DNA from 4 places in the Ruegeria sp. CE12 genome. Region 4 is predicted to be linked to each of the others. Evidence: riboswitches for the same ligand, from Rfam matches in the RefSeq annotation. Region 4 holds a riboswitch; each other region holds the start of a gene.

Region 1 (7,691 bases), on a different contig from region 4:
GGATACCAGCCGAACCCCATTTTCCACCTCGACCAGCAATTTGACATCCCGGTTCGACCGGATCAGTTCGACCACATGCTCGAAGCTCGGATAGCGCGCCAGCGCTGCCTGAACATCCTGCGCTAACGCGGCTGAAGGCGCGCCGCCGTTGCCACGCGGTGGCGATGTATAGGCAGGTGTCGCGGGGGTGTGTGCTTGTGCAACCGGGGCACCATTGCTAGGCACCGGTACGCCACCACCCGGCCCACCAACTGGCGGTGGAGGAGCATCCTGCAGCCGTTTAATCAGTTCTTCGGGGCTTGGCAGGTCGGCAACATGGGTCAGACGGATGACAGCCATCTCCGCTGCCATCATCGCATTGGGCGCGGCGGCAACTTCCTCAAGCGCTTTCAACAGCATTTGCCACATGCGCGTCAGCACCCGCATCGGCAGGGCTTCGGCCATTTGCTGGCCACGTGCGCGTTCGTCTGGCGAAACGGTTGGGTCTTCGGCCGCGTCCGGTGTGATTTTAACGACGGAAACCCAGTGAGTAATTTCGGCCAAATCCCTCAGTACCGCCAGCGGATCCGCCCCTTCGGCATATTGGGCACCAAGCTCAGTCAGTGCACTTGCCGCATCGCCGCGCAGGATCATATCAATCAGATCAAGAACCCGTCCCCGATCCGCAAGGCCCAGCATTGCGCGAACCTGATCCGCACTGGTTTCGCCAGCGCCGTGCGAAATCGCCTGATCCAGCAGTGACGTCGCATCGCGCGCGGAACCTTCTGCAGCGCGGGTGATCAAAGCCAGCGCATCTTCGGCGATCTGAGCGTTCTCTGACCCGGCAATTTTTTTCAGCAGGCCAATCATGACCTCGGGCTCGATACGTCTCAGATCGAAGCGCTGGCACCGGGAAAGAACGGTGACCGGGACCTTGCGAATTTCAGTCGTTGCAAAGATGAACTTCACATGCTCGGGTGGTTCCTCGAGCGTCTTGAGCAGCGCGTTGAATGCACTGGTCGAGAGCATGTGAACTTCGTCGATGATGTAAATCTTGTAGCGAGCACTGGCGGCGCGGTAGCGTACGCTGTCGATGATTTCCCGGATATCATTGACGCCGGTCCGACTTGCGGCGTCCATTTCCATCACGTCGACATGGCGGCCTTCCATGATCGCAACGCAATGTTCGCATTTCCCGCAAGGTTCAGTCGTCGGTCCGCCATTGCCATCGGGACCAATACAGTTCATGCCCTTTGCAATGATCCGCGCGGTGGTCGTTTTGCCCGTTCCGCGAATGCCGGTCATGATAAAGGCCTGCGCGATCCGGTCGGCCTCGAACGCGTTTTTCAGCGTGCGCACCATGGCATCCTGGCCGACGAGATCAGCAAAGGTTTCCGGGCGGTATTTTCGGGCTAGAACCTGATAGGCGGGGCTGGGTGTGTCGGTCATGTCTGCTCTGGCGGATTCGTATCAAGGATGCAGCGTAGTTGTCCCCGCGGCTTACGTCCACAGCGCACAGGCACGAATTTCGTTTGGGAATACCAGCCGATGCGCATAAGCTGGCCGGACCGATTTCGAAAAACTGAGTTCTGTTGCATGCCATTTCTTGGGAGGAGTAATTTGTGTCTCAGCTGGTGATCTATGCCCTGCAGGTTGGAAATGGTACGCTCGCGCTGACGTCGATACCCGGCAAAGATGGTGACTATTCCGGCGATTTGGACCTGATAGCGAACTGGAAGCCAGGTCTTGTCATTTCAATGACAACTGAGGCCGAGATGGTGCAGCTCGGCGCAGGTGATTTCGGCAGCGATATTCAAAGCCGGGCTAGTCGATGGGCGCATTTGCCCGTGACCGACTTCGGTGCGCCGTCACCAGAAATCAATGAGCTGTGGACTGAGACCAGCGCAGCAGCTCGACATGCACTCTCGGGCGGAGGACGGGTACTGGTTCATTGCCGCGGTGGCTGCGGACGATCGGGGATGATTGTGCTTCGACTGATGATCGAATGCGGTGAAAGACCCGAAAACGCACTCCAGAGGTTACGCAAGGTGCGGCCATGTGCAGTTGAAACTGATGATCAGCTAAACTGGGCGATATCGGCAGCTCAGCCGCAGCTCGAGCACTGAATCATGCAGCCGCGTGCTGGCTGATATCGACATTTTGCCTTGGAACGAGCGCATTGGCCTCAAGTAGCGCATATGGTGGACTGGAAAGAATGCTGGAAGGCAAAGCGGTGTTTGCTGAGCCAAACATCATGTCTGCATATTCATCCAGCGCGTTGGTCTCGACGGACATATCTGAACCGCAAAAAAACCTGATCTGATCAGGTCCCGCGCGAAAGCGGGCGGTGCAACCATCCGGGCAATGGGTCAGCTCGCTGCTGCCTTCGATTTCGAATTCTCGCGTCGCTACTGGTCCAGCTGTTGTCATGGCCTGCGCCATTGCACGGGCCATTCTGGCCAGTGCGGGGCAGGTTTTGCCTGTCCGTTGGCAAACTGTAGCTATAAATTCGTGTGTCTCGGTCTTCCAGATCATGTTGCGCCCTCCGCGCGCGAGACGGGGGCTTGGTACAGGCTGGACTACGCGATGCGGTCAGACCCTGCCCGGACACCCCGCCCGAGTTTCGGTTTCAATTCCGATGGCAGGTCTCCTGACTTGCGGGTCATCGCTTTGCCGACCTTCCCAGCCTATTGGCCAGTGGTATTTCGGCATTGCTCTCCGCCTACAGTTGCGGGGGCAGTCGCGGCATAGGTCCATTCCAACGTTTCGGGCAGGACCGCACCGTGTTCCCTTTTCATCCCGTACCAGTCCGATACGAGAACCATCGCCTAACCGCTAATGCTTGTGGTCGGCTTGAGTCAAGCTGCATTCCGCCGCGGTCAGTAAGCTTCAGAGAGCGTTGGCGGGCAGAAACCTCGGCAGGTTGCGCAATACATCCGAATTTCGACGCGCGCGGGCCAGTTGCCATCCGCCCTGAAGCATAATGAACAGTGTATCGGCGGTTTCCTGAGGATGATCGACGCCAAAGCGTTCGGCATGCCTGCGGACTTGCACAATCCAGCTTTCGTACAGGCGGTAGGCGTGATCCCTGAAAAGTTGGTTCTCCGGCCCCTCGAACAGCGTGGCGGATATAGGGCAGGTTTCCCAGCGACCGGATTTGTCAAAGAGCTTTGCGATCTTGTGGCATAGGGTTTCGACGCCATCGCGAAAGTCGCGTGCGTCTTTGAAAGAGGCCGCAATCAGTTCCAGCATTCCATCTGACGCCCAGCTTGCCGCAGCAAGGGCCAGGTCGGACTTTCCCTTTGGAAAATGATGGTAAAGCGAACCTTTGGGTGCCTGGGCCTCTGCCAGCAATTCGGACAACCCAACGCCGTTGTACCCCGAGCGCTGGAACAGCTCGGCGGCGGTCTGGATCAGGCGATCTCGGGTTGGTAGCGGACGTTTGGTCATCTTTCATCGATATTGACAGCACTAGACCAAATGGTCCAGATGGAATTATTAGACTGATTGGTCCAGACTTGGTTGGAGGATTCAATGTTGGACAGCCAGCAGAATGCGCTCATCGAGGATTTTCAGTTTCCGGCTGGTTCAGCGACGCTGTCTGCCCGTCTGTTCCTGCCTGCGACCGAGCCTGATACAGTTGTAGTTCTGAACAGCGCCACCGGCGTGCCACGCGATTACTACAGGCATTTTGCACAGTGGCTGGCTGTCGAACAGGGTATTGCCTGCCTTACATACGACTACCGCGATTTTGGCCATTCCCTTTCAGGGCGCTTGCAGGACAGCGACGTGACCATGGCCGATTGGGCTCTTGTCGATATGCCAGCGGCCCGTGCTGAGATGCGCAGAAGATTTCCGGATGCCAAGCTCTGGGTTATTGGTCATTCGGTTGGCGGGATGTTGGGTCCAGTCCAGCCGGAAATCGAACAGATCGACCGGATGATTTGTGTCTGTTCGGGACTGGTGACCGTATCCGATCATCCCTGGCCATATCGTGCATTGGCTATGTTGTTCTGGTTTGGTCACGCTCCCCTGATCGTGCGCCTGAAGGGATATCTGCCGGGTAAGTTGGTTGGTTTTGGTGCTGACCTGCCGCCAAAAGTGTATTGGCAGTGGCGAAAGTGGTGTACCGCACCTCAAAGCTATTTGCCTGAGACCGGAGTTACACTGCCCGAAGCGGATTGGTCGCGTTCAGGTGCGCCCGTCGACGTTCTTACATTTGAGGATGATGAGATGGTGCCTCCGGAGGCAGTTTGGCGACTTGCAGATGCCTACGGGCCTGCTGCCAGACGTCACCTGTTGAAGCCCGGCGATTTTGGCCTCAAGGGTGTGGGGCACATCGGGGCGTTTGCCCGTCGCAACTCTGCGGTTTGGCCCCGGTTGATTGCGTGAAGTAGGGCACCGCACGGAGGTGCCCTTTCCTTCAGAACCGTTTGCGTGATTTCTTATCCTGCATCACGGATCGCACCATTTTCCCAAAGGCTTTGTCACGTGCGCGCGACTGCGCGATTGTTTCAGAGTTACGCCGATCTTCGCGTCGCAGCTTCCTCCATCGCTCTAGACGCGCCGGGTCGAGCTCGCCGGCGCTGATGGCTTCTTGGATCGCGCAACCCGGTTCGGTTTCGTGGCTGCAATCCGCAAAGCGACAGGTTTCGGCAAGTTCGACGATATCCGAGAATACTTCATCGACCCCTTCTTGAGCATCCAGCAGACGCAGGGCGCGCATACCGGGGGTGTCGATCAGCCAACCGCCGTTACGCATCTGGTGCAGCTCGCGCGAGGTCGTCGTGTGTCGTCCATGGGCATCATCTTCACGTATCTCCGCGGTGGCTTCGTTTGCGCCAGTCATTGCGTTAGTCAGTGTGGTTTTACCTACACCTGATGAGCCGATCAGAGCCGCTGTTTGCCCTTTTGGACACCAATTCAGGACCTGTCGCACGTCATCGTCATCATGGGCATTCACTGGCACAACCGTCAGAAAGAGTGTCAGTGATTCTGCGCGTGAAACATAGTCTTTCGGATCATCGCACGTGTCTGCCTTGGTCAGCACGATCACTGGATAACAACCAGCCTGATGTGCAAGTGCCAAGTATCGTTCCAGCCGAGGCAGGTTAAAGTCTGCGTTACAGGAACTGACGATGAACAGAACGTCGACGTTGGCCGCAATCAACTGGATTCCAGCACCGGTGCCTGCGGCCCGGCGTTTTAGCAGGCTCCGCCTGTCCAGCAGTCGTTGGATACGCATGTGTTCATCGACCAAAACCCAATCACCGACAGCAAAATCACCAGTAGATTGGTTGTTACTCAGCAATGTTGCTTCGCCGTCAGGATGCATTCCGATCAGACGGTCACGGTGAACTGCGCTCACGCGATAGGGAGTGTATGTTGGATCAGCCGCATATTGCGCGGCAAAGTGAGAGGACCATCCGAGGTCCGATAGTGTAAGGGACATTGATCTGCCTGTGTTCAGAAACAGCAAGCCGCACAGATGGCGCACGCGCATCCGTGGGTGATGTGTTCAGGCAGTCGGAAGTGGCCGCTAGATCAGCGCCGCACTGCCTGAGGGATTTGTACTACAATCATCAAAGCCCTCCTTTGGCTGCGGATTGATCGCCGAATTGGCGGTAAGTGAGAGGCTGGACATCGACCCAAGCGGGACTCGTTGTGGCTGCTTCCTTCCGGACCTGACCAGGTTGGCGAGGCGCTCGCCCGCGCCAACCTCTCGAAGCCCGATATAGGGATTTGGCAGTGCAATGACAACCCATCACAGGCTTAGTCTGATCCTGAGAAATCCATCAGGGTCCTGATCGAGAATTTGCGGTTCGTATTCTGCCAGTTCTTGTAGATAATCCGCGGCGCCCGGCCCGGTTCTGAAGATTGCCAGCGATCCCGGCTGGCTGGTGAACGAAAAGGGGCGTGGAGCCTTCTCCAGAGGATCAGCAGGCAGTTTTCCGGATAGATAGTCACGCAAGATATCCTGTATTCGCAATGGAGGAAGCTTGATGGCTTCCACACGCTCAGGAAACGGAAAATGCCCGCCTCCGCTGACTCTATAGTTGTTGAGCGCTACGATAAATTCCTGCTCCTGCTCCACCGGACTGCCGAGATGTCGCAAGTTGCAGATTCGAGAATTCGCGGGATTGATCAATTGACCACTCGCGCCGAAGCGGGCGGGTTGCGACAAATCGATTTCGTATGACACGCCGTGCAATACGTCGAAGTTGTGCCCTGCCCGGCGCGGATCATTCAGCTCAGCCTCGTGACTTTTGTCGAGCTGATTGAAGATCCCTGCAGACATCTCGATCCAGTCAAGCAGTTGGGCTCTACTGACACGTATGGCTCGAAGCTCATTCGGAAATACGTGCAGGTCTGCTACATGTCTCATCGAAATTTCACCTGCCGGCACATGTGTATAATGATTAGGGCCAGCGCGTCCTCCGAACTTTGAGGGTGCTGTCGCGGATAAAACAGGAAGGGTGGCAAACTTGGTTCCGAACAAGAATGGCCGAAGAGCAGCGGCTTGTGCCGCTGCAACCAAGGCCAGCCCCCGATCATGCGCACAATAGCTGAAAAAGCTGTGCAGAGGCTTGGAGGTCTGCCCTACTGGCTCGGCCATACGTGCTCTGGTGTGCGCGTGTCCGTGCGAAAACACCTTCTTTAATTCAGCGTCTTCCGGAACAGGTAAGTTCTCATTGGCAGAACATATTGGCTGCAACTGGCTTGAGCTGTCTACGATGCGCCAGCGACCGGAAGGCTCACGTTCGACGGCAACATCGATGATGCCCAGGTGCGAGCCGGCGAAACCCGGCATGACAACAGGTTTGCCATGGATTCGACCGATGTGATTTTCGACATGCTCCAGTTCGTCATGGTTTTTCCCGGGTAAGGTCAGATGCGTATGGCCAGCGATGATCGCATCTATTTCATCAATCGCGGCCATCGGGATCACAGCATTTTCCAACCCCGTGGCAGCATCGGACTGTCCCAATCCGGAATGGGCCAGCGCGATGACCAGATCACACCCCATTTGACGTAGCCGGGATGCAGTTCTGCGCGCAGATGACATGATGTCGGCCACTGTCACCTGATCCAACAAGCGATGCGCCTCCCATTGTGCAGTTTGCGGTGGCAATACGGACAATACTCCGATCTGAATTGGAAACTCCCGGTTGGCGACTGTGAGAGATCGCCGCAAGACCGCGTATTCTTGCCAGCTCTGGTCGCCCGTGCTGTACTTCATATTGCTGCAAACCACAGGGCAAGGTGCCTGAGAGAGTATGCCGTCAAGAGCTGGCAAGCCAAAGCTGAAATCATGATTGCCGAGGCCGATGGCATCATAACCCAACAGACCAAAGGCCTTCATCAAAGGGTGTTCCGAACCCTTCTCCTCTGCCGCCCATTCGCCAAACGGAGTACCTTGCAGTGAATCGCCATTGTCGAACAGCAATGTCAGCGCGCCACTGTCTCTGACCTGCTGCTGTGCAATACGGATAAGTGTCGCTGTTCGAGTAAATCCGACTGCTGAGTCTGGGCGATCAGCATAATAGTCGAAGCTGGTCAGGTTCATATGAAGATCCGATGTCGCCAGAAGCTGAATGCGTCCACAGATCGTTTGATTCTGGCTACGGCAGGGAACTTTATTCTTGATCAATTTGTCTTCTTTTGGTGGTGATTGAGTGAACGTTTGCACTAAAAAGTAGAATACATGTAAA
Region 2 (7,691 bases), on a different contig from region 4:
TGCTGGCCGCACACGGTGCCCGGATCGATCTGGTTTCGTCCGATCAGGGCGCCCGGTTTGAAATCCGGTTTCCGCAGGCCTGATGCACGCTTATTGATCAGTTCTGGATTAGCAAGTTCTGCCGGATCATCTGAACCTCAGCGTCACTAATACCCAGAACATCACGACGATAGGCTTCGAATGAACCGTGTTTGTCGGTGATGGTCTGTAGCGATGCCTGGATCTGCTCGGGATGGGCCCCAAATGCGGGTTGGAGCGATTGAGGGCCTTTGCCAACCAACTGTTCCAGTTCGTCGAAAGTATAGAGATTTGTGGTCAGGTAATCGCGCATCACATCCTGTTCGGAATAGCCCAGCGTCAGCAGAGTGACCGCCGCCATATATCCGGTCCGGTCTTTGCCTCCGGCACAGTGAAAAAGCAGTGGAAAGTTCTGATCATCGGTCAGCAGATGCAGGAAACGTGAGACCTGGGGATCGAATTTGGTCGCAAAATCCCGGTAGCGATCGATCCGTACCTGCGGCAGGTCTACGTTATGATCATCCAGTAATTGATCGATTTCGTCGAACTTGCCATCGAACCACAACGGACGGATCTGTGCTGCAACTTCGACCGGCATGATCTTGGCTATGTCAGCGGGATCAGAGCCGATTGGCAGATTGACATCAAATTCGACCGTATCAAGCCGCGTGTTCGGGTGGGTTTCCAGCTCTTCATGCGAACGCAGGTCGACTATGGTTTCAATGCCAATGGCGGTCAGTTCTGAAACTGCATTCTCGGACAACTCATCCAGTTGATCCGAACGAAACAGCAGATTTGGTTTGATCCCGTTGTCGGGAGTGGTCAGCTGCCGAAAATTCCCAAGCCCTTCAACGGGATGTGTCACGGGAATGGTCTCGCACTCGGCCGGAACATCGATATCCAGCGAAGTCTGACATGCCGGCGATTGTGCAGCGGCCATGTGCCCGAGGGTAAGCAGGCTCAGTGTTGCTGCACCCAAGACCAGAAGAGGGGGCGTTCTCATTTGTGTTGTCCTCACAGCAAAGCCGATTCTTTCCGCGCCCTTTAACCAGACCTATATGTGATATAGAAAGTTAAACTCTATCGTAATTCCTGATGGAGTTTTCAATGTCTGATATCGATCAGCTTCGCGCGTTTGTTGCCGCCGCCGACTGTGGCTCATTCTCTGCCGCAGCACGTAATCTGGGCAAGGCTCAGTCCGTTATCAGCACGACGATATCAAATCTCGAAATTGACCTGAATCTGCCGCTCTTTGATCGAAAAGGCTATCGGCCGGTTTTGACCGAGCAGGGCATCTCGGTGCTGCGACATGCCAGAACAGTGCTGGAAAGCGTTGACGCCCTGCGTGGTCAGGCAGAAGCGTTGAACGGTGCGATGGAGCCTAGTTTTTCACTTTATGTCGAGGATGGGTTGCTGGTCGAACGGGTCAGAAGCTTAATTGCAGAACTGTCCGGGACCTTTCCCGGGATCGAGTTGAGCATCGAACAGCGACCAAGGGACATGATCCTGAATGCGGTCGAGAGTGGCGAGGCCAATGGCGCATTTGTAATTCAGGCACCGGAAGGGGAACGACATTATCAAAGCCGCGGCATCGGGTTTCAAAGGATTGTTCCGGTCTGTCGTGCCGATCACCCTCTGGCCGATAAGAAACGTGTCAGCCGAAGTGATTTGGCCTTCTACCGGCAGATCGTGGAAGGGTTGCCATCGTCAAGCATCCGACATTTCAGCCCGGATGTCTGGGTGTCCGTAAACCCGGATATTCGCAAGCAGTTGGTGAGCGATGGTCTCGGCTGGGCCGAGCTCCCGGTTACTACGGTCGAGCGCGATGTGCTGAGTGGCGAACTGAAGGTGATCGACTATGCGTTTGCGCAGAATGCGATCCTGAAAACCGTTGATTTTCTGACCTCAAATCCTTCGGTGGATGGTCCTGTCATGAGATGGGCAATTGAACAGATCAGCAGTTGGGATCAGCGCGCCTGGATCGGTGATCATCGGGTTGGCAGAAGATAGCCGAGCCCCCCGACTCAGCAGGCGGTCTGCAACAGAACACCCGCTGGTCGCCAATCATCCCATGTGACCGGTTCAACCGGTCAGCCACGCCTTCCTGATCTGAACAGGTAAATGAACACAAAGAGCGACCCGATCGATGTTGTCACGATACCCACGGGCAGTTCCTGTGGTGCCAGCAGAAGTCTGGACAGGATGTCCGAGAGGGTCAGCAGCACGGCTCCTACAAGCGCCGCCGTTATCAACAGGTTCTTGTGAAGTGGTCCGGCAATACCGCGTGCAATGTGCGGGACCATAAGGCCGACGAACCCGATCACGCCCGCCACAGATACAAACGCTGCCGTCGCCAAGGCTGCTGCAAAGAACAGTCTGTATCGCAGTCCTTTGACAGGTATGCCCAGAGTCGAAGCGGTGAAGTCTCCGGTCAGCAGCGCATCCAGCCATCGGCTGCGATAGAGCGCATAGGCTAGGATCAGGCCAAGTCCCGCAAGGACAAGGGGGAAGGTTTCCCACCGCGCCAATCCAAGCCCGCCCAGCATCCAGAAAATCACGGAATGGGCTGCGCGGTTGTCGCCGGCAAAGATCAGATAGTTGGTAATTGCCGAGAACAGGAATGAGACCGAAAGCCCGGCAAGGATCAGTTTTTCCGGTGCACTTGTGCGTAAGCTCTGCACCAAAGCCAGAACAACTCCGGATGCGATGAGACCACCGCAAAAGGCTGCAAGTGGTAAGGTCCAGATGCCCAGAACATCGCCGGTAACGGTGATAACCAGAACTGCACCCGCGGCAGCGCCAGAGGACAGGCCAAACAGAAACGGGTCGGCAAGATCGTTTCGAGTGGTGGTCTGAAGCACGACCCCGACAACACCAAGGCCCGCGCCGATGACAGCAGCAAAAAGAGCGCGTGGTAAACGCAGGTCGAACACGATCCGATGCAGCGGGGACATGTCGCCTTCGCTGATGCCAGTGCCAAGCGAAATGGCGGTCAGGACGTCCGCAACAGGGATCGGCGTGGTGCCATAGATTGTCGACACCAGCAAAAGGGCGACCAGAACGGCCGCCCCCAGCAGTGTTGTCCGGCCCAACGGGCCCATATCAGTTGATCTCGGCGTGCATTTCGCGCGCCATTTTCTCGATCGCTTCGATGTTTGCCGGTCCAGGTGTCAGCTCTTCGTAGCGCAGACCGATCCAGCGTTCATTCTTGACTGCGTCGGTCTGGGACATCACCGGATGCTCTTGCAGGAATTTGAAGGTATCCGCAGCGCCGTTGCCGGTCTGGTAGTCCAGCAGAACCAGGAATTCAGGGTTCGTGGCGGCGACGGCCTCCCACGAGGTGCGGCCCCAGCTGGTGTCCAGATCATGGGTTACGTTTTCGCCACCAGCGGCGGTGATCATCGCGTCAGGGATTGCGAACTTGCCCGCGGTAAAAGGCGCATCAGCCGGACCATCCAGCAGGAAGACGCGTGGTTTCGCCAGATCTGCGGTTTTGGCTTCGATGGCGGACAGCTGGCCCTTCCAGCCATCGACCAGAGCTTCGGCTTTGTCCTCAACATGCATGACTTTGCCCAGACGCAGAACGTCATCGAACAACAGGTCCATGCTGGCTTCGGGGCGGTCCTTGTTCAGGTGTACGCAGCTTTCGGTCAGGACCATGGTCTTGATACCGAACGGGGCCAGCGTGTCCGGAGTGACTTCGCCGCCGGGCTTCATGCCATAATACCACCCGGCAAAGAACAGATCGGGTTCTACCGCTACCAGATTTTCGACAGTGGGGTATTTCGGCGCCAGCTCGGGGATGTCACCGCGCAGCGTGTCGAATTCCGGGCTGGTCTTGTACCATCCGGTGATACCGGTCAGACCAACGATCTTGTCCTGCAGGCCAAGCGCAAAGGCCATGTCGGTCATGTTCATGTCGTGTACGACCAACCGTTCGGGCGTTGAGTCAAAAACAAGCGGTTCGCCGCAATTGTCTACGGTGACCTCATGTGCGGCCGCACTGGTGGCGAGGCCGATGATCAGCGCCACGGGCCAGAGTTTCAGGTTCATGGAAAGCTCCTGTCAGTTTGTAAGCTTGGTTTTTCGGATGTCGAGTGCGGGGATCACCCGGTCTTCGTGTTGAAAACACAGGTATTCGACGCCAAAGGTTTCGCGCACGCGCTGTGGCGTCAGGATGTTGCTGACCGGTCCAAAACCCGTCAGTCGGGTGGATTTCATCAACGCAACATGGGTGGCGAATTCTGGTATCATGACCAGGTCGTGGACGATCATGACCACGGTGATACCAAGATCGGCGACCAGCGAGAGCATGCGCCCCTTGGCGTCGGGATCCAGATGGTTGGTGGGTTCGTCCAGAAACAGCAGCGACGGGTTTTGGGCCAAAGCGCGCGCAATATGCGCGCGCTGACGCTCGCCTCCGGACAGGGTCGACATCTGCTTGCCTGCCAGATGATGCAGCTCGGTCAGGTCAAATATCCTGTCCAATGCCTGTTTATGTTCATCTGCAGATCGGTCGCCTTTGATGGGAATCTGCCCCAAGGCAACGTAATCTCTCAGTCGTAACCGTCCATCGGGCAACTCTTGTTGGCTTACAACAGCGATGGTCCGGGCGCGATCCTGAGGCGATAGCGATCGCAGGCTTTGACCGCGTATCAGTACATCCCCGAGCGCGATGGTTTCGACACCACATAGCAAGTTCAGCAGGGTGGTTTTGCCTGCGCCGTTCGGGCCTGCGATGGCCAGTACTGATCCCTCGTCCAGATCAAAGGACACACCCTGCAGCAGCACATCACCGTTCAATGCATAATACTCGAGATTTTCGGCAACCAGAAATGTCATGCCTGACCTCCAGACAAGATGCGCGGCATGCGCGACAAGGTTTTGGTGTAAAGGGCAGAGGGTCTGTCCGTAGCATTGGTCCAGCCGTCAGCGCTGTCCTGATATTGCCAGGCAAACGCGGCCAGCGCTTCAATGTCCTGCGCTGAACTAATGCGACCGAACAGGTATTGCGCTTTGTCCGCTGCCTGAAAGCCAACAGTCGTAGGATGTGAACAGCCAGCCATGCAGGAAACCCCTCGGATGGCGAAGCAGGACGGAAGCTTATCCGCAATCGCCGCTCGAAGCGCATCGGCACTGTCCGAGCCCTGACAGGTCTCGCAAATCAACAGGAAATGATCAGAGTTTTCTGGCATTACGCGCTCCACTTACTGTCAATCTGAATAATTAGCAATGTAATAACGTAACATAAAATTCACTGCAGGGCGTGTTTGCGAAGCGCCACCGTTGCCAATTCTGAAAACACAAAACGAAGGGTTCAGTTGCTTCCGGCATGGTCCGCTCCACTTGTTGCCAAGTGCGGACAGAAGGTGCCGTTTATGTACACACGCAGATTACGCGCCATCAAAGCCTCCTTCCAGGACGCCCCGCCCCGGGTTGGTTAAACATCTGATGGCAGGTCTCCTGACTTGCGGGTCTATGCTTGGCCAACCTTCCCGGCCTTTGGGCCAGTGGTCTTTTGGCTTCGCTCTCCGCCTACAGTTGCGGGGGCAGTCACGGCATTGGTACGCAGAACGCACCGCACCGTATTCCCATTTTCATCCCTCGGGCAAACCGTCGGGAACCATCTCGTGTCAGCTAGTCTGGTGTCGATAGCGTTGTCAAGCGCCAGCTGAAGGCTTGGTCAACGCGGGGATAGGTTTTTACTTCACGGCCCGAAGCATCGGCCGACGGGAGGTGTCGCCGCGTCTGTCGTTACCGGTCGGAAAGCGATTGGCAAGCGTCAGACCAGCCTGAATCAGATGGGCATCCGGATAGCCGCCGGTAACAAGGTTGACGGCATCGCGCGCTTCGGGCGTGTTGTCGCGCCGCATGTGATGCAGCATCTTCATCAGCGCAAGCTCATCGCATGTCAGTGACCCACGCTGTTCAAGGCAAAGCGGGTCGTTGAAGGCCAACCCCGCCGGGCGGCAATGCAACGTGACCTTGACGATTTTATAGATCAGATGAGCGATGTTCAGGCCCTGATCAACGCCCCAGCGTTCGATGGCCGTGGAATAGGCGTGTTGCCACGATTGCGTATCGGAATCGGCAAAACTGAGGATGAAGTGTCGCATAACAGGCAACAGTCCCAGCTCAAAATCATCGAAGTCTGGTCTGCCCGCAGCTGGTCTGTCGCCGTTTGATCCATAGACTGAAAAGCTCATGCGCGCTTCCTTTCAGAATTTGGGGAATGCGCCGACAGGCTGAGCACGTTTTCTGGCAGCTCATCTGCGGTCAGCTCTGTTTCCGGGCGGGGTGCGGTGGCATGTGCAGGGAACCGCAGGTCGGCTTCGATGGCCTCGCGGAGTTTCGGTTTCAATGCACATCCATGTCGGCTGGCAACAGCATCCATGGCCAGCAGGTCAGCAAGCGATTTTGTCATTATCTGGTTGTCTCTTGGTCAGCGTCGGGCAGGGCGGTGACCGGGCGTGAATCCAGAGAATCTGACTAGGTCGGTATTTAACTGACAAAAATAATCGGGAAAAGCAATGAGGAAAAGACGGACCGGTTGCGACGGCCCGTCTTCCGGCGGGAAAACCCGCCTTCCAAGGCGAAAGCCAACCCTGCGAACCCGAGTCAGCTAACTGATGGGGTTATCAGCCGCCGTTGGAATTCGCGAGCGCAGGCTGGGCAAAGTCGTTTGCCTCAGGGGTAAGATCCTGCGCGCCGGTGCCCGGCATCAGTTCGAAGCCAAGATCGAACTGATCAAGTGTCGAGGCCAGTTGTGCTACGATCTCGGTATCGCCTTCAGATTTGGCGGTTCCATCTGCCAGCATGTCGGTCAGCTTACGTTCGCCGGTCATGACCTTTTCCAGATCAGCGCGGTTCAGGCTGATCGACAGGTCGGCGTTTTCCGCAGTCTGATCAACGATATGGGTCAGGGTGGCGTTGCTCATTTCAACCACAATGTTCTCATCGCGATCGGGAATCGACAGGTTGATGGTGAACTCCATGTTTGCCGCTTTTTCGCTGTTGACGCGGATGCCGAGGAAATCCAGCCACATGGTGGTTTGCATCGCCTTGATCGTATCCGGACCGGTGGTTTCGATGGTGGCACCCTGTGGGATACCGTTGCGCAGTTCATAGGCCGCGCCCAGGAATGAGTTGCGGACCGACGGGCTTTCCTTCTGGTACCCGATCTGCTCGAACGCGTCGGCCAGCAGGTCCTTGGCAGCCTGGTTCTGCGGTTCGGCATAAACCAGTTTGTTGAGGATCTCGGTCGCCTCCAAATACTTGCCGGCATCGACCAGTTCTTGCCCTTTCGCCATGATCGGTTCGGCACCGCCCATCATCTCGACAAACAACGGAGCACTGTCTTCAGGCGAAAGCGGTGTCAGCGTGGTCGGGTTAGCATCCCAATACCCCAGATAGCGGTTGATAACCGCGCGGCTGTTATGCTCGACCGAACCGTGGTAGCTGCGCGCCGCCCATTGCTGTTGCAGACTTTCCGGCACCTCATAGACATTGTGCACCTCATTGATGGTGACGCCTTTGTTGGCGAGGTTCAGAACGCCGTTGTTGAGGTTGGCATAGGTATCGCGCTGCGCCCGCATCACTTCCTGAATGCGGTCATTGCCGAACCGTGGCCAGGAGTGAGAAGCAAACATCACCTCTGCCTCCTGGCCGAACTC
Region 3 (7,691 bases), on a different contig from region 4:
TAGCTTGATATCTTTCCACAAAAGCTTGACGTGTCAGCGCAATAAATCTGAACCGCAGATTGCCAGATTGGTCTCACACACAGCGTATCAACCACGCTCAACTGAAGGGGACCAAGAAATGAAGAAGACACTGATTACATCCGTCGTCGCGCTCACCATTGCTCTGAGTGCTGGAATGTCCATGGCCGGTCCGCTGCGTGACCACAGCCAACGCAGTTTTACGGGGGAAGCTTTCAAAACCGCTGCAAAAAGAAACAGCAAATACAAGAAGGCAGATATGTACTATGAAGCCTTTACATCATCCACATTGTCTGGCGCGAACTGGAGCTCGGAACTGCCTTATGTTGTAGTCATTCCGGTTGAGGACAATGGCAACTACACTTGGATTTTTGGCAAGACGACGGGTTCCGACCTGTCTGATCAGCTGATCTGGATGAACTACCGGTAGCCGAATGTTGATCCTGGCAGATTTGCCCTAAAAAGCGACGTGTCGCTACATAACTCCGGGCCCCGGTCTTTCACTCCGGGGCTCGGCTGCGCTTGTCAACGTCAACCTATTCAGGTTCGAGGGGGGCGTAACCTCATCTACCCGACAGCGACCGTCCCACTGCGAAAAATGCGAGCGGGCGCTAGATTGATGCCTTTTCTCAAAGCCTTGACGTGCCAGCGCAATCAATCTGAGCCGCAGATTGCCAGATTGATTGCACACACAGCCTATCAAACAGGTTTAGCGTAAAGGCACTGAGAGATGAAAAACGTCATGATCACATCCGCTATGACACTCGCCATTGTCATGAGTGCCGGAATGTCCATGGCCGGTCCGTCTCGCGACAGCCTAAGCGGGTTTGCACAGGGTATTCGTCCATCAGAGAACAGCATCAAGCAGTTCCGCACCGCGACGCAAAGTAACGGTTCCAAAATCTTCACCGCCGGCCAGGCGCTGCCTGAGTTGTCGACAACCCCGGGACTAACGTTCTGGGTTGAGACCAATGGTGAACGTGACAACTATGATGTCGGTGCAGGAGAGATGACGACGAACAGCGGCAGCCTGCGTTATGGTGCGAATTTGCCTTTAGGTGAGGTCGCAGGCGGACAGGTGTTCGGCGGGTTGGAGTTCGGGATCAGCAGCCTGTCATCGGACGTTGGCACCAACTTTGCCAACGCCGATATCTCGGCCGACGCTTACGATGCAACGCTTAGCGCGCTTTGGGTAGCGGATAGTCAGTTCTATGTCGAAGGGCAGCTTCGCTATGGGTATTTCGACGGCGAGATACGTCCCAACGGCGGGGCAGCCGTGGATGCCGACGGCAGTGGGTATGAGATATCTGTTGAAGTGGGTAAGCCCTTCAAGCTGCAGAGCGAATGGACGCTCATCCCTCAAGTGCAGGTCATGTACAGCGATATCGACATGGACGATGTCCCTGATCGGGTCGAGAGTGGTCGGATCGGATCCCTGGTGGAAGGCGACACGTTAACAGCCCGGGTCGGACTGCGCGCTGAACGTGCCATAGCAAACAACTCAATGCTCTACGGTCAAATCGATTTCTACCATACGTTCAACAACACGACTTCGGTGGTATTTGGGCAAAATACAGTATTCACCGAGCGCGGTCAGGACACAGCGGTCCTGACCTTAGGCAGCAATGTCCCTCTGTCGGATCGCTCGCAGTTCTATGCTGATATCACCGGTGAAAGCGGATTGGGGAGCAGCTCGGATGACTACAGCTTCGGCTGGAACATCGGCTTTGAGGTCCAGTTCTAAAGCGAAATGGTGTTCAGGCGTCAGCTTGATGTCTTCTCTCAAAACCTTGACGTGTCAGCGCAATAAATCCGGGCCGCAGATTGCCAGACTGGTTTCACACACAGCGTATCAAGCACGCTCAATCAAAAGGGACCAAGAAAATGAGAAAGACTCTGATTACATCCGTCACCGCATTCGCCATTATTCTGAGTGCTGGAATGTGCATGGCTGGACCGTTGCGTGACCACAGCCAACGGAGCAATGCACATGATGTTCGCTCGGCAGTTTCACAAACCCGCACGCACGGTGACACAAAACCCAAATATCACCAGACCATCAAAAAACCTGCCCGTGGTTACGGTTCGACCTCAGAAAACTCGATTGATGAAGATTGCGTTGATGCATGCACTGATGCCTTGTCATAAGCACACAGAGGTCTTTCCAGCGGATGCTTGAAGTTGCGTTTCATTCACAAGCATCCGCGCAAAAATCGTATAACTTGGTGATGAAGTTACCACCTGAGATCATTTCGCGATCATCTTGGCAGGCATACAGGGACCATCCGGCTCCCACCTTTGTTGGATTTATAGATATTGAGATCACCCAAAGCCGTTCGAACACTGCCTGAAGAGTTGCCTGTCCAAACTCGAAGCCAACGCATCGAAACCGCAGCAAGTGCCAGGCTCACCACGGTTTCGATCGTGACACGATCCACTTAAACCTCGACTTCAACCTTGCCTATAGCGTTGGAACAGCAGGCCAGAATGTAACCCGCCTCGATGTCGTCTTCCGAGATTCCGCCATTGTGGACCATGTGAACATCGCCAGAGGTTTTCTTGACCTTGCAAGTACCGCACACTCCGAAAGTACATCCCGACGGAATGTTCAAACCAACCGAGCGCGCGGCGGCGAGAATTGTGTCGGTCTCGGCTACTTTGGCAGTCACACCCGAGGTCGCGAACAGGATCTCTGCACTGCTGTCATCGTCGAGTACAACGTCATCCAACTCAGGTAGATCTGCCTCAGTTTCCACTGGTGCGCCAAAGCTCTCCTGATGGTATTTGTCCATATCAAAGCCAAGACCAGCCAGAGCGTCCCGCACCGCCTGCATGAAGGGCTCAGGGCCACAACAATAGACCTCGCGCTCAAGGTAATCAGGCGCCATCAGACCCAGCATCAACTGGTTGAACTGACCCTGATATCCCGTCCACGGACGGTAGCGATCCGGCTCTTCAACAACGAATTTCAGATCCAAACCATCAGTACGGCTGGCCATCTGCTCTAACCGCTGCCGAAAGATGATCTCGGACGGTCGTTTGGCGCAATTGATGAAAACGACATCCAAATCACGACCTTCATCCCACATACAGGTGGTCATCGACATCATCGGGGTGATGCCGGAGCCAGCCGAGATAAACAGGTACTTTCCTGCCTGGCTTTGGGCGTTGGTAAACAGCCCCCCAGGCCCAATGGCTTTGAGACGCATACCGGGTTGAAGGTTGTCCAGCATCCAGCGCGTGCCGATACTGTCGGCTTGAGCTTTGGCAGTGATGGTTATCGACCGTGGCCGCGACGGCGATGATGAGATCGTATAGGTGCGATGCACGACCCCTCCGGGTTGACTCGGAGCTGGGATTTCGAGCGTCAAGAACTGACCTGGATGATAGGCGAACTGCGCCCCAGACGGGGCACGGAATGAAAAACTGGCGGTGTTCGGCATCTCGGGCACGACAGAGACGCATTCCAGCATTTCGCCATCCTGCCAGATGGCCGAAGAGAGCGTGTTCAGATCTTTCATCAGCCTTACTCCGCCGCCATCGTGTCCGGCGCCAAGCGAGCCGACAGCGTGTTGCAATACCAATCCACGAACTGCAGCACGCCGGATTCCTGAATGGGTGAATACGGACCAGGTACATAGGCCGGACTGTTGATACCCTGCTGGTTGTCCTCAACCACCTGCCGGTCTTCGTCATTCGTGGCGACCCAGACTTCGGTCAGACGTTTCACGTCGTAGTCAACGCCTTCAACCGCGTCCTTGTTGACCAACCATTTGGTAGTGACCTCAGTCTCTGTCGGGCTGATCGGAGTGACTCGGAAAACAAGCGAGTGATCGGCAAGGAAGTGGTTCCACGTGGTCGGATAGTGGAACTTCAAAAGCGATCCCGCATCGGCAAAGGGCGACCGACCCAACCAGCGGCGCACGGCAGACTTTCCGTCCATCGTATAGCTCTCAGCGCCTTCTTTCAGCGGCATACGCGCCAGACGGTATTGACCGTCGTCATTCAGGTAGAACTGCGAAGGCATGCCCGCAGCCTGACACCGGTCGAAATGGGTCTGCATGTAGGCTGGTGTCTCACCACCTTCGATCCCTGTAACGCCCGGATCGTCGGGAAAAGTCCGGCACAGAGCACGATGGTTTCCGCCGCAGTGATAGCACTCGCGGTTGTTTTCCCAAACCAGCTTCCAGTTGCCGTTCTCGATGATTGAGCTTTCAAAGGCGACCTTTGCATTCCCCAGATCGTGCGGCTCAAGATAGGGGCGCGCGATATTGGCGAACGTATCGAAATCCGGGGCGTCATCCGCCAAACAGATATATACTAACCCGGCGAGCTCACGGCAGTGAACTGTCTTCAATCCATGCTGTTTGGGATCGAAGTCCGGCCCCATGTCACGGGCCCATAGCAATGAGCCGTCAAGTTCGTAGGTCCACTGATGATACGGGCAAACCAGCTTCGGCGCATTGCCTTTTGCTGCCTTGCAGATGATCGAACCGCGATGACGGCACGTGTTGTGAAACGCTCGTATCTGGTTATCGGAGCCGCGCACAATAATCACTCGGTAGGCGCCTACATTGTACGTAACGTAGTCGCCCGATTTCACCAACTCACACGCGGGAATGGCAAACAGCCAGTCGCGATAATGGATGGTTTCAAGGTCGGTCTGAAAAATCTCGGGATCGGTATAAAACGCCTGTTCCAGAGCATAACCCGGGTTTCGACGCGCCAACAGGCCTTGGATATTGTTCATTTCTGGCTCTCCTGCCGCGCCCCGCGGCATTGCTTGGGCAGATGACAAGGAGGAACCGTCCGGAGGCGCGCGAGGATCGCGTCCGAAACCCGTGCCCCCACCGCCACCCGCGGTTTGACATATCTGAGAGGCTGGTTTCCGGACTTGAAAGGGACTTGCGCCCGGTTGCGACACCTTCCCGGGATCCTCGTCCCAGTGGTTGATTGTCGAACCTGACCTTCCTTACCGTTGCGGGGGCAGTGCCGGACTTACACCGGCTTCCCAATTCTCCGCTGCCTGAGAATCAAACAGCGGCACCTCACGAATACCAAGTTATTTCAGTCGCTTTTAACCGCTGAAATACTTGCGACATTCGCGGACGCAAAACAGACATCGGATTCCTCGCACGCAAATCAATACGTTCTATTGTTCTCCTCAATCCAATCTTCAAATGGTTTGGCCCAGTTAGGGCAGCTTCTCGTCGACGCTACGACAAAAGCCTCTAATGAGCCCAACAGCATCTTGGACTTTTTCGCAGCTTGTAGCCGGAAAAACGGTCATTCGAGCGGCGTGCAGATCTACTGGCAATTTCTTTTTATAAGTTGCCGGACTTTTTTGCCGATTAATAGGCAGATACAAAACTGTGCTCGACTGCGGTTTCCCGTCGGAACACTGATGGTAAATTACCGAGGATCAACAACCCAACAAGTTAGCAAGTTTTACTCGGTCAACTTTGGAATTGTGGCGTTTGTCCATTGGTATTTTTCTCACGTGGATCACTTTGGCAATACCCAGTTCCCGCGCCAGACTACTCCAGTTTGATAGCCGACCCGCGTCACCTTCAATGCATAAAGCGGGGCTTTCTTCGAAGTTCATAAGCGCACTGTTCGTCACGCCTGGCCATTGCCGGGCTGCTATTTCGATTGCGAAAGGAAAGGTGCGGCCAGTTGGGGTTCTTACATCGCTCCCCAGTCTACCCAGCAGCCACAAACGCCCCCGTTCATCCAAGTGACCCGCGTCGCCTGTTCGATGCCATATCGTGGTGCCGTCTTTGATTTTGTTTTCCTTGGAGTGCGAGGGATCAAGATAGCCATCATTTACATGATCGCCCGCGACCTGAACTTCATCGTTTCGAATTCGGAGTTTGATTTGCGAAACCGGAATCCCGACAAGAAGCCCCTTGCCTGCGGCCATTTCACGTTGGTCAACTTCGGAGATGTCACGCACATCAAGATGCGCAATCGGTTCAGCTTCGGTTGACCCGTAGACGCAGACCACGTCCAGACCAGTATTGGCGAGCAGCCTCTCAACCAGGTCAGGAAACACCGGGCCGCCGCCGGTGAAAACCGTGTGCAGTTGGCCGGTATCTTTACACTGCGCAAGTTTTTCGCACAAAGACGGTGGGATCAGAAGCCGTGTAACTTGCTGCTTCGATATCCAGCCCGCTAACTGCTCGCGAGATAGTCGATCCAGATTGCTCATTTTCCAATTCGGCAAAACAGTCGTACGCCCGGCCGCAAGGTTTATCAGGGTGAAAACCGGGAACGCAACCAGATCCCGTTCAACTGCATCACTGTCTAGAAGCGGCGCAATGGCATCATGTTGCGCCATCAGAAACGCGTGGCTGCGGGGTATGGCCTTGGCTTGACCTGTGGTGCCGGAAGTGAAGGAAATGAGCGCTGTGTCACTGTCATGAACAGCCGCGACTCCGGGGTCACTGCCGGCATTGCCTGGTAGTAAAAGACGCAGCTTAAACAGTTCCGGCACAACGAACTTCAGCAACGCAAAATAACCTGATGCGCAAAAGGCCTTGGATCGGGTCGTTCTCGCCGCGTGACGCAACCCCGCGAGCCCCATTGCCGGTTCAGGCAAAACCACCGTCGCGCCCAATGACCATAAGGCCGCAAGGCTAGCGTAAAGATCAGCGTTTACCGGCATCGCCAGCAGAACGTGATCGCCATGGCCAACCCCCTTGCGTTTCCACTTACTGACCAATTTCTGTGCTCGCATCTGCACTTCGCTAAAGGTGACCTCGCGACCGTTGCCCTCAACAATGGCCGTCCGGTCCGGGTGTCGATCAACCGCAATGGCAAAATGGTCCAGCAGGTTAGCCATCCAGACGCAGCCCAAACAGGTTGTACCGCCTGAATACCGTTGCCCCTTCGACAACGCTGCGATTGGCGGATTGGTTGTCATCATGGATCAACGCGTGGATGGCGGACTCATAGCCAAGCTTCAGGGCTGACATATGGAATTGACTGGCCAAATGGCGACCTGCGCCACGTTCAAGGCTTGCATAGGTCTTTAAGATTGCCGCTGTCGGGTTTGGGCCTTCTGCATAGTTCGGAATGCCAAACAGAAAGCCCGCCAATGAGCCGTCCGGACGCCGGGCAAAAAAGATAAGCTCGCGCTTCAGCGTCGGAACGACAGGCATGTACATAGAAAGAAAATCACACTCAGAGATAGGCTTATAGAAAGCGTTTCGGGAAAAAGCCTCGACAGATAGATGATACACTTGCCGGAATAATTCTTCGGGGTTGGTTCCGTCCCAGGGCTCGACATTAAATGCGTCGGTTGCAGCAGGAGAAGAGCTGGCCGTTTTTGCCAATGACACACGTGCCGAGAAATACTTGCTGATGGTGATAAATCCCGCCGCCTTAAACACGTCGGGCTCATGTGATTTGTTCGTCGGCTCCATCAAAAAGGGTGCTGAACCGTCACTGTACGATACAAACCGATAGCTGTGCCAAGTATCTCCGGACATCGGACCAATGATCCGATCAACCCCGGCATGCCGGACACGTTCAATTGCCATTTGCAGAGCTTCCAAGCCGGCCTCTGGGGTCTCACACGAGAAGTCGCCGATTGTTGCAGCTGGAACACCAGCCCAATCGGGGCCCTGCAGATAAACAGACAGTTTGGCGCCGTCAGTCTGAATGCTCTC
Region 4 (7,691 bases):
AACGAAACCGGATTTGCCGATACTTCGCTTCACGTAATGGAAGCGCTTGGCGGGCCGCGCGAACGCTCTCAGAGTATTTCGTTGACCGAAGCACTGCTCGGATCGTTTGAACATCCCGTCTGCGTTGGCCTTGAAGTTGCAGGCACCGGCCGTGCATTCCCCAAGGCTTCGGGAAAGCCGGATAATATATTCGAAACCGACGGTCAGATCACCAAACGTCCAATACGCGCCCTGACCCTTTCGGCTTTGGCTCCACAGCGGGGCGAGCATCTTTGGGATATCGGGGGCGGTACCGGATCAATCAGCATTGAATGGCTGATGTGCGACCCTACCCTGACCGCAACTTCGATTGAACCGCGCGAAGACCGCGCCGAACGCATTCGCAGAAACGCCGATACGTTGGGTCAGGATCGTCTCATCGTCGTGCACGGCACCGCACCGGACGGGTTGTCGGGGCTGCCCCGGCCCGATGTCGTTTTCATAGGCGGTGGTCTCAGCGAAGAGCTTCTGAACTGGTTACAATCCAACCTTTTTACAGGCACGCGGCTGGTCGCCAATGCGGTTACACTTGAAAGCGAGGCTTTGCTGGCCAACTGGCACGAAAAGCTTGGCGGTGAATTGCTGCGCATCGAGCTGGCGCAGGCGTCAGCGCTTGGTCCCCGGCGTGGTTGGAAATCAGCCTACCCGGTTGTGCAGTGGAGCGTGACGTTATGATCGTCGCAGGGCTTGGGTTTTCCTCAAACGCCACCGCAGAGAGCCTGCAGGCGGCATTCAATCTCGCCACTGCCGATCATGCTGTGGAAGCTCTCGCAACAGTCGCGGACAAAGAAGGGCACGAAGCACTGACTGCCTTTGCCGAATCGACCGCCCTGCCCCTGCATTTCATAGCTGCTGCCGATCTGGCGGGTCAGCGCACACTCACCTGCTCGAACCGCAGTCGTGCCACCTATGGCACTGGCAGCGTGGCCGAAGCATCCGCTCTTGCCGCAGCCGGACCCGGTGCGCGGCTACTCTCACCCAGACAGATTTCGGACGATCGCCTTGCGACATGCGCGATCGCTATCGGAGGACAGATATGACCGTTCATTTCATCGGTGCCGGACCAGGTGCCGCCGACCTGCTGACCCTGCGCGGACGCGATATCATCGCATCCTGCCCAGTATGCCTCTATGCGGGCTCATTGGTGCCAGAGGAGATTCTGGGCCATTGCCCAGAAGGTGCAAAGATCGTGAACACCGCGCCAATGGATCTGGATCAGATCGTGGCCGAAATCAAAGCAGCTCACGAAGCCGGACAGGACGTGGCGAGGTTGCATTCAGGCGACCTGTCGGTCTGGTCGGCCATGGGTGAACAGATTCGTCGGCTCAAGACCGAAGGCATTCCGGTTAGCGTAACACCCGGCGTGCCATCTTTTGCCGCCGCTGCCGCATCTCTTGGAACCGAACTGACCCTTCCCGGGCTTGCTCAATCTGTCGTCCTGACCCGCACTCCCGGGCGTGCGTCGTCGATGCCCGAGGGTGAAACGCTGGAAAACTTTGCCCGCACCGGCGCAACATTGGCCATTCACCTGTCGATCGGCAATCTGGACAAGGTGATTTCAGATCTGGTGCCTGCCTATGGGGCTGACTGTCCAGTGGCCGTTGTCTATCGCGCCAGTTGGCCGGATGAGCAGATTATCCGCGCCACCCTGGCAACCCTGAAAGATGCGCTGGACGAGAGCATCTCTCGCACAGCATTGATCATGGTAGGCCCAGCACTGGCCGGTGAAGGTTTTGACGAAAGCTGTCTGTATTCCAAAACCTATGACCGCCGCTATCGCCCGCAGAGCGCGGAAAGCCCGTGGTCGAGCTGGAGCCATGGTGATGACTAATCCTCCCGGAATTCTGATTTCGGCACCATCCTCAGGCACCGGAAAAACCACAGTCATGCTGGGTCTTTTGCGCGCTCTGGCCGAAGATGGACTGACGGTACAACCGTTCAAAAGCGGCCCGGATTACATCGATCCCGCTTTTCACAGAGCGGCGACTGGCCGGGACTCGTTCAACCTGGATAGCTGGGCGATGGGTGCGCCTTTGCTTAACGCGATCTCGGCGCAGTCAGAGGGCGCAGATATTGTCGTGGCCGAAGGTTCCATGGGACTGTTTGATGGGGTCGCCAAGCCCGGCGAACTGGGCCATGGGTCCAGCGCTGAAACAGCCCAGCGCATGGGCTGGCCTGTCGTATTGGTGCTGGATGTTGGTGGTCAGGCGCAATCCGCGGCAGCCACGGCGCTGGGGTTCCGAATGTATAATCCGGACCTTCCTTTTGCCGGTGTGATCCTAAACCGTTGCGCGAGCCCGCGGCATGAACGCCTGACACGTCTGGGTATGGAGCGTGCGGGTCTGCCGGTGTTGGGTGTGTTGCCGCGTCGGGGTGATCTAACTTTGCCAGAGCGGCACCTTGGATTGATACAAGCGGTCGAGCACCCTGATCTGGAAAGCGCGATTGCCGGATACGCGGCCTTTCTGCGTGAACATGTGGATCTGGATGCGATCAGGGAGGCTGCCTCCTCAGGCCCCAATGGGCCATCTCCGACCGCGCTGCCGCGCCCCCCGGCCCAAAGGATTGCGCTGGCCAAGGACGAAGCATTTTCCTTTACCTATCCGCACCTTCTCAAAGGTTGGCGTGCTGCGGGTGCTGAAATCCTGCCATTCTCGCCGTTGGCCAATGAAGCGCCTGCCGACGATGCAGATCTTGTCTGGCTTCCAGGAGGTTATCCTGAGTTGCATGCCGGCACTCTGGCAGTCGCTGACACTTTCCAGACTGGTCTACGCAAGCACGCGGAAACCCGTCCAGTACATGGTGAATGCGGTGGATACATGGCTTTGGGGGACGTGCTGATCGACAAGGAAGGTACGCCACACAAAATGGCGGGACTACTCGGTCTTGTGACCTCCTATGAGAAGCGCAAATTCAACCTCGGGTATCGCAAAGCCGAGTTGTTGGCAAAGATGCCCGGTTTCGCGGTTGGTACAGCGCTTCGCGGGCACGAGTTCCATTATTCGTCTATTGTCGAACAGCCCGATGCCCCTCTTGCGCGAGTCTTTGACGCAGAAGGTGCGGAAGGACCGCAGACAGGATCAGTTCGGGGCAACGTCACCGGCACATTCTTTCATCTGATCGCAGAGGCCTCAGCATGAGCGGTTTCGTTTCGTTCATTGGCTCAGGCCCCGGAGATCCGGAACTACTGACGCTCAAGGCCGTTGACCGGATGCAAAAGGCCGATGCGGTTTTGTTCGACGATCTCAGTAGCGGACCTATTCTTACCCACGCCCGCGAGGACGCAGATTTGGTGGGTGTAGGAAAGCGTGCTGGTCGCCCCTCACCCAAGCAGGATCATGTGAGCCGTCTGCTGGTCGACTATGCACAAACCGGTGCCCATGTCGTTCGCCTGAAATCAGGTGACGGAGGTATGTTCGGTCGGCTTGAAGAAGAACTGGTCGCGCTGAAGGCGGCGGGGATCGAGTATGAAATCATCCCCGGAATTCCATCTGCCGTCGCCGCCGCGGCAGCCGCAGGCATTCCGCTGACCCGCCGCCTGACAGCTCGCCGTGTACAATTTGTCACCGGCCACGATGTCAGCGGCAAACTGCCCGAAGATTTGAACCTGCCGGCGTTGGCGGATTCGGGGGCGACCACAGTTGTTTTCATGGGCAAACGCACTTTCCCGCTACTTGTTGAGGCGCTGCAAGCACATGGTCTGCCTTTGGACACGCCCGCGCTGATGGCAGAATCTGTCTCGACACCCGATCAGTCGCTGCACCGCTCGACCATCGGAGCGTTGTCGGAACGGCTGCAGTCTGAAATCGGAACAGCCCCGGCACTGATACTCTATGGACCGCTGGCGGAGTTCGATAATGTATGAACTGAGCCTGATAGGGATCGGTACAGGCAATCCGGATCACGTGACATTTCAGGGTGCCGAGGCTATTCGTGCAGCTGATCTGATCCTGATCCCGCGCAAGGGTGAGAACAAGGCAGATCTTGCCGGCGTACGTGAGAAGATCATTTCTCAAGTCACTGAAGCGGCTCCGCAAATCGCCTATTTCGACATCCCCACGCGTAGGGCCGATGATGGCTATCTACGTGGGGTGGATGAATGGCATGATGCAATAGCACTGCGCTGGCAGGAAGCGATCGCATCCCATCCTGATGCACAATACGTGGCCCTACTAATCTGGGGCGATCCCTCACTTTATGACAGCTCGCTGCGAATCGCTGCGCGTCTCTCACCGCAACCGATCAAACGGGTGATTCCCGGTATCACGGCCCTGCAGGCCCTGACCGCAGCACATGGGATTCCGATCAACGATATCGGCGCACCTTATGTCGTTACAACCGGTCGCCGTATCCGGGACGAGGGTTGGCCTGAGGCTGCTTCAACCGTCGCAGTGATGCTGGACGGCGAATGTTCGTTCCAGAGCCTTGATATGGCAAATTATGACATCTGGTGGGGCGCTTACGTCGGTATGGAAGAAGAAATCCTGATCAACGGAAACTTGTCCGAAGTTTGTGATGAGATTCTCTCAACTCGTGCACAGGCAAGGGCTGATCATGGCTGGATCATGGACATCTACGTTCTGAAAAAGCGTGTGAATTGACGCAAAACGTCGCAAATGGCGATTGCGCAAACCTGTGCTTCGCGGCTAAATGACCGGGTCTGGTCCTGCCGGAGACATCCGGATGCTAAGAGGGAATGTGGTGCGACTTCGTCTGAGGTCAAAGCCAAAGCCGCCCCCGCGACTGTAAGCGGTGAGCCCCTGTTCAACCAGCCACTCCCGAATTCGGGGGGAAGGCGAACAGAGGCACCGACCCGCGAGCCAGGAGACCTGCCAGGCGAACGTAGAAACACCAGCCGTCGGGTGCGACGGCACTGGAGGACAAGAAATGACGACACAAACTCAAACAGCATCTGCTGCAAAGACAGGCTTTCTGCCGGTAATGTTCGCAGTGGTTCTGGGCCTGGGTATCATCACCCTGACCGGCCATGTTCAGGCATCTGGCTTGCATGACGCGGCACATGACGTGCGCCACGCAACCGGTTTCCCCTGCCACTAAGCAGATGTTCAGTCGCATTTTGACCAGCGCGTTGTTCGCTGGTGCTGCAGCGGGGCTGATTGCCGCCTTGCTGCAGCTTGTATTTGTGCAACCCGTTCTGTTGCACGCCGAGCTCTATGAGTCCGGTGAACTGGTGCATTTCGGCGGAGAAGCTGTCACGGCCCATCCCGAGCTACCGGGCATGTTCTCTGAGCTGACACGCGACGCGCTGAGCGTCATCTTCACCATGCTCACCTATACCGGTTACGCACTGGTTCTGGTTGCCCTTATGTCTGTGGCCGAAGGTCAGGGTCACAAGATCGATGGTCGCACAGGTGTTCTGTGGGGTCTGGCGGGCTTTATCGCGGTTCACTTTGCACCCGGCTTTAGCCTGGCACCCGAAGTTCCTGGCGTTGCTGCTGCAGATGTTTACGCACGGCAAGTCTGGTGGTTCGCCACCGTCGCGGCTGCGGCGGTTGCCATGTGGCTGATTGCGTTTGGTGGCAACATCATCAGCTACGTGATTGCGGCAGCGTTGCTCGTTGCTCCACATCTGATCGGCGCACCCGAACCGGATGTCTTCACCGGACCGGTCCCAACCGAAATCGGTGCTCTGTTTGCCGCACGTGCCTTTGGCATCGGCCTTGTCGCATGGGTTCTGGTTGGCGCATTTGCCGGTTACTTCTGGCAAAGCGAAGGCAAACGCGCCGAAGCGGCAGCCTGATACCCCAATATGTCATCCCGCCGGGCCCCGCCCGGCGGGTTCTTTTTTGGCTCAAGGAACAGAAATGGCACGTTCACTTGCCCTCTTTGCAATTGGTCTGGTCTTCGGCGGAGGCGCTGGTTTCGTTCTCGCCGCGGCCAATGGCGTCACATTTGACGGCCACGACCATGCGGACCCCAATCAACATGGCGGTTCTCATGCCGAAGCCATGGCGCATGATCACTCGACCGCCATCAACCTGCCTGCCGGTCAGGATGCGCCCGGTCTGGAAATTGCGGTAACGCAGGACCCAATGGCCGGATGGAACCTGCACGTCATGCCTCAGAACTTTCGGTTTGCGCCCGAAAACGCCTCTGCTGCGGACAATCCCGGTGAAGGTCACGCGCATGTCTATGTGAATGGCACGAAACTCGCCCGCCTTTATGGCAACTGGATGCACATCTCCGATCTGCCCAAGGGCGAGGTTGAGATTAAGGTATCGCTGAATGCCAACAGCCACAGCCCGCTGATGGTCGAAGATGTGCCGGTCAGTGCTTCGGTAACTGTACAGGTGGACTAAAGCGCCGGAATACGCGCCCGCAAACACAAGCGAAGCCGTCCGCATGGTCGGGCGTCTTCGATCCAGCCAGCGGGGCTGTCCAGATACGCTCGACAAGTCGCAGCAATATCATCCGCATCTGCAACGATATCGATACCCGAAAAAACATATGACGCCATGCCTTCGCCCTGCAGGCCGATCGACGTTGGTTCGCTACATCCACTGAAACAGGCGTGTTCTGCGATTTCGATCTCCGCCGTAAGATCGATGCCAGTCAATGCCGCTTGTACGGCTTGCCGTTCGGCATCACGATCGCGCGTGCCGGAACAACTGGTGCAAATTAATAGCCGGGTCTGCGCCAAATACGTTTCACCTTAATCTTGAGTTCCGCTGTTTCTGAAGCTTTCAGCGCTGTGACACAAGCCCGTGGTCGCGATGAGCGCACGAGAATGTGAGTGCACCGGAAAGTGATATCTGGCATCAATCTCACACTCAAACCCTTGGAGGTTGCTTGATGAAATCGCTATGGTCTGTGCTTTGTCTGTTGGCTCTGCCCGCATGGGCTGAGTTTACGGAACCACTTTCTGGCTGGGCTGTCTATCTGACCGACAAGAGTTATCAGGAGCTCGTAGACGATACAAAGAGCGCAGTGAAAGAAAACGGTCTCATCGTGGTAACGCAGGCCGGACCGACCAAAGCGGCCGCTGCCCGCGGGATTACGATCCCCGGAAATCGCGTGATTGGCGTTTTCAACAATGACTATGCAGTTCGCGTTCTCGAGACTTCGACAGCGGCTATGATCGAAGCCCCGATCCGGTTCTATGTAACCGAGAATGAAGATGGCACAGCCACCCTGTCCTACAAGACACCCAGCTTTATTTTTGCCCCATATGTCTATGAGGGTGGTGAGCCTTTGGCCGACATTGCCGAAGAATTGGACGATAAGTTTCAGGCCATTGCTGAAAGCGCAGTCAAATAGTCACACTGACGTGATGCGCCTTGCGTCCCGGAGCGTCCTCCGCAATCTGCTGCGTAACACGAATTTCGGAGCATGACTGATGCAGGACCTGTCCCCCCGCGCTGCTGATCTTTTGGCCCAAAGGCTGTATGAGGCCGGTTGCCGTCACGCATTTGGTATGCCCGGCGGTGAGGTACTGACACTGGTCGATGCGCTCGAACAGGCTGGAATCACCTTCCATCTGACCAAGCACGAAAACGCTGCGGGATTCATGGCCGAGGCCGTGCATCACCGCGATGGCGCACCCGCCATTCTGGTGGCAACACTTGGTCCGGGGGCGATGAACGGCATCAATGTGGTTGCAAATGCGCTGCAGGACCGGGTGCCGATGATTG

Evidence for each region. A riboswitch is a leader RNA that binds a small molecule or an ion and turns the genes downstream of it on or off. The one in region 4 is predicted to bind cobalamin.
Region 1: linked by a shared signal. The riboswitch ahead of ACR0IO_RS22115 (hypothetical protein) and the one ahead of ACR0IO_RS05070 (CbtB domain-containing protein) in region 4 are both predicted to bind cobalamin.
Region 2: linked by a shared signal. The riboswitch ahead of ACR0IO_RS12560 (DUF1636 family protein) and the one ahead of ACR0IO_RS05070 (CbtB domain-containing protein) in region 4 are both predicted to bind cobalamin.
Region 3: linked by a shared signal. The riboswitch ahead of ACR0IO_RS09400 (aromatic ring-hydroxylating oxygenase subunit alpha) and the one ahead of ACR0IO_RS05070 (CbtB domain-containing protein) in region 4 are both predicted to bind cobalamin.

What each region holds. Positions count from the first base shown of each region.
Region 1 covers NZ_JBQFRS010000017.1:7,926-15,616, forward strand. Annotated here, with positions in the region: gene ACR0IO_RS22105 (DNA polymerase III subunit gamma/tau) at 1-1,428, opposite strand, end outside; gene ACR0IO_RS22110 (protein-tyrosine phosphatase family protein) at 1,602-2,105, shown strand; gene ACR0IO_RS22115 (hypothetical protein) at 2,107-2,514, opposite strand; cobalamin riboswitch at 2,603-2,820, opposite strand; gene ACR0IO_RS22120 (TetR/AcrR family transcriptional regulator) at 2,869-3,429, opposite strand; gene ACR0IO_RS22125 (alpha/beta hydrolase family protein) at 3,514-4,371, shown strand; gene rsgA (ribosome small subunit-dependent GTPase A) at 4,403-5,431, opposite strand; RNA gene ffs (signal recognition particle sRNA small type) at 5,606-5,704, opposite strand; gene ACR0IO_RS22140 (bifunctional 2',3'-cyclic-nucleotide 2'-phosphodiesterase/3'-nucleotidase) at 5,744-7,669, opposite strand.
Region 2 covers NZ_JBQFRS010000004.1:333,492-341,182, reverse strand. Annotated here, with positions in the region: gene ACR0IO_RS12590 (sensor histidine kinase) at 1-83, shown strand, start outside; gene ACR0IO_RS12585 (tyrosine-protein phosphatase) at 98-1,021, opposite strand; gene ACR0IO_RS12580 (LysR family transcriptional regulator) at 1,126-2,028, shown strand; gene ACR0IO_RS12575 (FecCD family ABC transporter permease) at 2,109-3,119, opposite strand; gene ACR0IO_RS12570 (ABC transporter substrate-binding protein) at 3,121-4,071, opposite strand; gene ACR0IO_RS12565 (ABC transporter ATP-binding protein) at 4,084-4,860, opposite strand; gene ACR0IO_RS12560 (DUF1636 family protein) at 4,857-5,213, opposite strand; cobalamin riboswitch at 5,455-5,661, opposite strand; gene ACR0IO_RS12555 (hypothetical protein) at 5,721-6,224, opposite strand; gene ACR0IO_RS12550 (hypothetical protein) at 6,221-6,442, opposite strand; gene ACR0IO_RS12545 (alkyl/aryl-sulfatase) at 6,657-7,691, opposite strand, start outside.
Region 3 covers NZ_JBQFRS010000003.1:143,114-150,804, forward strand. Annotated here, with positions in the region: gene ACR0IO_RS09380 (hypothetical protein) at 119-448, shown strand; gene ACR0IO_RS09385 (autotransporter domain-containing protein) at 761-1,762, shown strand; gene ACR0IO_RS09390 (hypothetical protein) at 1,903-2,166, shown strand; gene ACR0IO_RS09395 (FAD-binding oxidoreductase) at 2,457-3,539, opposite strand; gene ACR0IO_RS09400 (aromatic ring-hydroxylating oxygenase subunit alpha) at 3,545-4,768, opposite strand; cobalamin riboswitch at 4,881-5,084, opposite strand; gene ACR0IO_RS09405 (AMP-binding protein) at 5,441-6,943, opposite strand; gene ACR0IO_RS09410 (hypothetical protein) at 6,855-7,691, opposite strand, start outside.
Region 4 covers NZ_JBQFRS010000002.1:50,388-58,078, reverse strand. Annotated here, with positions in the region: gene cbiE (precorrin-6y C5,15-methyltransferase (decarboxylating) subunit CbiE) at 1-714, shown strand, start outside; gene ACR0IO_RS05095 (cobalamin biosynthesis protein) at 711-1,079, shown strand; gene cobM (precorrin-4 C(11)-methyltransferase) at 1,076-1,870, shown strand; gene ACR0IO_RS05085 (cobyrinic acid a,c-diamide synthase CobB) at 1,857-3,179, shown strand; gene cobA (uroporphyrinogen-III C-methyltransferase) at 3,176-3,904, shown strand; gene cobF (precorrin-6A synthase (deacetylating)) at 3,897-4,640, shown strand; cobalamin riboswitch at 4,685-4,890, shown strand; gene ACR0IO_RS05070 (CbtB domain-containing protein) at 4,927-5,097, shown strand; gene ACR0IO_RS05065 (CbtA family protein) at 5,102-5,800, shown strand; gene ACR0IO_RS05060 (hypothetical protein) at 5,865-6,359, shown strand; gene ACR0IO_RS05055 (DUF1636 family protein) at 6,356-6,700, opposite strand; gene ACR0IO_RS05050 (DUF302 domain-containing protein) at 6,853-7,317, shown strand; gene ACR0IO_RS05045 (thiamine pyrophosphate-binding protein) at 7,397-7,691, shown strand, end outside.